One region of the Lacrimispora indolis DSM 755 genome, then DNA from elsewhere that is predicted to be linked to it. Evidence: riboswitches for the same ligand, from Rfam matches in the RefSeq annotation. Region 1 holds a riboswitch; the other holds the start of a gene.
The links. Region 1 has a riboswitch for glycine ahead of gcvT (glycine cleavage system aminomethyltransferase GcvT). Riboswitches for the same ligand answer to the same signal wherever they lie in the genome.

Region 1 (2,473 bases):
CTTTACGGTTTTCCGGTCATCTTCAATTCCTATTATTTTATTCCGTTCCTTTTGTCACCTGTTATCCTTGGATTAAATGCATATCTTGCCCTGCTTTTGGGCTTTGTGCCGCCAGTCACACAGGCGATAGAATGGACGACCCCGATTTTTTTATCCGGGTTACTTGCCTCCGGATCGGTTTCCGGAGTTATACTGCAGGTGATAAACCTGACGGCAGCTGTGTTGATTTACCTCCCTTTTGTCCGGCTTCAGGCAAAGAATCAGCAACGTGACCGCCTGACTACCTTCCATGTTTTATCAGAGGAGCTGCAAAATACCTGGGAAAAGAGGCAGGAAAAGATCATTTCCCGCCATGACGATGTTGGTTTGCTCGCCCGCACCCTTTTGGCTGAAATCAGGAGCAGCCTCCAGGGCTGTAAAAGAAGCCTGTATCTGGAATACCAGCCAAAGGTGAACTATTGCGGTGAGGTTATGGGAGGTGAGGCCCTGCTGCGCTGGATCCATCCTGTGTACGGATACATATCGCCTCATATTGTATTAAGCATCTGTGATGAGGCCGGACTTACCAACCAATTGGGCATTTGGGTAATCCGCAAGGCTCTGTCTGATTTGCGGCGTTGGCAAGATCAAGGATATGGCGGATTATCCATTTCCATCAATTTAAACCCGAATCAGCTGAAGGATGACGATACGCTGATTGAAACTGTGGAGAGACTGATCAATGAACATGGCCTTAAGCCCGGCTGCATAGAGTTTGAGCTTACAGAAAATGCTGCAGTTGATCCCGGCGATTCCACACGGGACAAGCTTAAGCAAATCAGGGAGCTGGGTGTGGATATCTCCATTGATGATTTTGGGATGGGACACAGTTCCTTATTGTATTTGTGTGATTTCCATGCAAATATTGTGAAGATCGACGCTTCCCTGGTTCACCGCATTGCCAGCGACAGGAGGCGGCAGCAGATTGTGGAGACAATCCTTACTCTCTGCAAACAGATGAAGGTTCAGGTTGTGGCGGAGGGAGTTGAAACAAAAGAGCAGGTCCAAATGCTCCATGAACTTGATTGTGATTACTATCAGGGCTTTTATTTCAGCAGGGCCTTGAGCTGCGATAAATTTATGGAATATGTGAATCAGCACGGCATATCAGAGAATAAAAAGATGGAAAGCGTTACGGCGAGATAGAAATGCTTTAAAAGCCGGCAGCGCAATTGTCAGAATCATGGGGAAAGGTTGTGTAAAAAATCATTGACAGTGCCAAAATACTCTGATAATATCAATAATAAATAACGGATGATGAATACGAGAGAGAGCACAAATCTGTGCCGCCGAAGGGGAAGGCAGAAACTCTCAGGCAAAAGGATTGTATTCGGACGTAACTCTGGAGAACATTTATGTACCGAAGAAGTCAATCTTTCAGGTAAAAGGACAGAGGCAGACAGAAATATCTTATACGGATATTTTTCTCTGCCTTTTTTTGTGCAGATAAACGGAAGATGTTCCTGATTATGAAAATAGTAAGATGTCTTTATAACCGGATGGACGGCAGTAAAAGACACTGCCTTTATCATATAAATTTAAGGAGGGTTTACACATGGAACGAAAAACACCGCTTTATGAAATGCATTTGAAATATCATGGCAAAATGGTCCCCTTTGCAGGATATCTTCTTCCAATTCAGTATGAAGAGGGAATCATAAAGGAGCATATGGCAGTGAGAACAGGAGCAGGGCTTTTTGATGTTTCCCATATGGGAGAAATAAGCTGTAAGGGAAAAGACGCACTTGAGAATCTGCAGCGGCTGCTGACCAATGATTTTACCGGTATGGCGGACGGCCAGGCAAGATACAGCCCCATGTGCAATGACCAGGGCGGGACAGTGGATGATCTGATCGTATATAAGAAAAAAGAAGAAGATTACTTTATCGTTGTAAATGCTTCCAATAAAGATAAGGATTACCGGTGGATGCTGGAACATAAATTAGGAGAAGCGGTGTTTGAAGATATTTCGGATCAAATCACACAAATTGCCCTGCAGGGTCCCAAATCACAGGAAATACTCATGAAACTGACCACAGATATTCCTGAAAAATACTATCATGCTGTTTTTGATGGAATGGTAGGAGGGATCCCATGCATGGTATCCAGAACCGGTTACACAGGGGAAGACGGTTTTGAGCTTTATTTGGACAATACATATGCTGAGACGATGTGGGAAACGCTTATGGAGGCAGGTAAGGAATACGGACTGATGCCCTGCGGGCTGGGGGCCAGAGACACTTTAAGGCTGGAGGCCGGCATGCCGCTGTACGGACATGAAATGAATGATGAGATAAATCCTGTGGAAACAGGTCTCGGGTTTGCCGTGAAAATGCAGAAGGAGGATTTTATCGGTAAGAACCATTTGCCGGATAAGGATTCCCTTACAAGAAAACGGGTAGGCTTAAGGGTGACAGGAAGAGGGATCATTCGG
Region 2 (2,473 bases), 3.4 Mb from region 1:
ACAACCGTATCCCAGAAGGTGCCGGTTGAGGAAACCAGTGCCTGACGCACCGGATTTCGAGTCTGTGCGGCCGAAGCCACCAGCGGTGCAGAACCCATACCGGATTCATTGGAAAACAGGCCGCGGGCAATACCATACTGCATGGCAAGCATAATGCCGCGTCCGACCAGACCGCCGGCAACCGCGCCGGGCTGGAAAGCCAGGGTGATGATCGCCTTCAGTGCAGGTATGATGAAGTCAGCGTTGATAAACAGAATGATCAGGCAGCCGGCCACATAGAAAATGGCCATAAACGGCACAAGCTTTTCGCACACAGTTGCAATGGACTTGATGCCGCCGATAATGACTACAGCGGTAATCGCGCCGAAGACAAGGCCGATTACAATGCGCGGGATAGGCAGGGGCACGTTGTTTTCAATGATCTCGGCAATGGCGTTGATCTGTGTGCCGCTTCCAATGCCAAAGGATGCAAACAGAGCAAACAGTGCAAAGAGTATGCCCAGCCATTTAAGACCCAATGCCCGTTCCAGCACATACATGGCTCCGCCCTGCATGCGGCCGTCCCTGGTCTGAACACGGTATTTGACCGCAATCAGGGATTCTGCATATTTGGTGGCAATGCCGAATACACCGGTCAGCCAGCACCAGAGAACAGCGCCCGGACCGCCTAAGAATACTGCCGTACCAACACCCACAATATTGCCCGTGCCTATGGTGGAAGCGAGGGCAGTGGTCAGCGCCTGAAACTGGCTGACCTCTCCAGGTGAATCAGGATCTTTTGTTACGGACAGCTTAATGGCTGTTAAGGTTTTGCGCTGGATAAAGCCCGTGCGCACGGTCATAAACAAATGGGTGCCAAACAGCAGCACAATCATGGGTATCCCCCAGATTGCCGAGTCCAGCTTGTTAAAAAATTCAACAACTGCTTGCATTAATTTCTACTTCCCTTCCTTAATGATTTTTGAAATAAAAAAAGTGGGAGATACTCCCACTCACAAAAAAACAGAGATAATGCGATATTCCAAAAAGAAAGGGAAAAAATCGCCTCTGTCCTTTTGCCTGAGAGTTTCGCGCCTAAGCGCTTGCCCCTTCGGCCCCTGCATGATTGCAGATGTCTCCAGAGTGCCATCCGTCCACGGTCTGCGCTGGGCGCACTCCACAGATTTCATATGGCGAACATTTAAAGAATGGTGTCATTATACAATAGTGATTAAATTTTTGCAAGAACTTTATCCATTTCGCCAAAGGATAGAATTCCCTTGACAGCAGTTTTTAAATACGTTAAAATGTACTTGCAGTATATGCTGCTTACAATTGAATAACAAATGAAAAGTACGTAATATCCCTTATTCAGAGTGATGGAGATACAAAGGATCTGTGAAGTCACGGCAACCCCGACCGGTAATGATGGCGTTTCGCCACAAAGCGCGATTGGAAGGTGCCAACCTGAGCGAGAAATCGAGCAATAAGAGGATTTGATACATTGTTGAATCAAGTCCGCGTTGCTGCGGACTTTTCTTTTTGTTATTCCCCCATATCATATAAGGAGGGATGACGTAGGGGTATACCTGTAAGCCCTAAGAGTGAGGGCAGAAAGGAAAACACCCTGCGGCATGCCTGCATGCCCAAAGTACATGGGTAAGAAGGAGGAAATGACAACATGGAAAAATTATTATTCACTTCCGAGTCCGTTACAGAAGGACATCCGGACAAAATGTGCGACCAGATATCTGATGCGATTCTGGATGAGATGTTAAAGCAGGATCCCATGAGCCGTGTGGCCTGTGAAACCTGCTGTACCACCGGGCTTGTCATGGTCATGGGAGAAATAACCACCCATGCCTATGTGGACATTCAGAAGGTGGTGCGGGAGACTGTAAGGGAAATCGGCTATGACCGTGCAAAATACGGATTTGACTGCGATACCTGCGGCGTTATGGTAGCCTTAGATGAGCAGTCTGCAGACATTGCCTTAGGCGTTGACCGGGCTTTGGAAGCAAAGGAACACAAGATGTCTGACGAAGAGATCGATGCCATTGGAGCAGGAGACCAGGGAATGATGTTTGGCTTTGCCAGCAATGAAACGGAAGAATACATGCCTTATCCCATCGCTCTTGCCCATAAGCTGGCTCTTAAGCTCACAAAGGTCCGCAAGGATGGAACTCTGACCTATCTCCGTCCTGACGGAAAGACTCAGGTAACGGTGGAATACGATGAGAACGGCAAGCCTCTCCGCTTAGATGCGGTGGTTTTGTCCACTCAGCACGATGAGAACGTGAGTCAGGAACAGATCCATACTGACATTAAAAAATATGTATTTGATGAAGTTCTGCCGGCAGAGCTGGTAGATGAAAATACCAGTTTTTATATCAATCCCACAGGCCGCTTTGTTATCGGCGGACCTCACGGCGACAGCGGCTTAACAGGCCGCAAGATCATTGTAGACACCTACGGCGGTTATGCCCGTCACGGC

Region 2: it holds a riboswitch for glycine, as region 1 does, so the genes downstream of both, K401_RS0111715 (alanine/glycine:cation symporter family protein) here and gcvT (glycine cleavage system aminomethyltransferase GcvT) in region 1, are expected to answer to the same signal.

What each region holds. Positions count from the first base shown of each region.
Region 1 is NZ_AZUI01000001.1:5,822,315-5,824,787, reverse strand. It holds gene K401_RS0128275 (EAL domain-containing protein) at 1-1,185, shown strand, start outside; glycine riboswitch at 1,294-1,376, shown strand; glycine riboswitch at 1,377-1,442, shown strand; gene gcvT (glycine cleavage system aminomethyltransferase GcvT) at 1,595-2,473, shown strand, end outside.
Region 2 is NZ_AZUI01000001.1:2,424,361-2,426,833, forward strand. It holds gene K401_RS0111715 (alanine/glycine:cation symporter family protein) at 1-932, opposite strand, end outside; glycine riboswitch at 1,039-1,131, opposite strand; SAM riboswitch class I at 1,344-1,472, shown strand; gene metK (methionine adenosyltransferase) at 1,661-2,473, shown strand, end outside.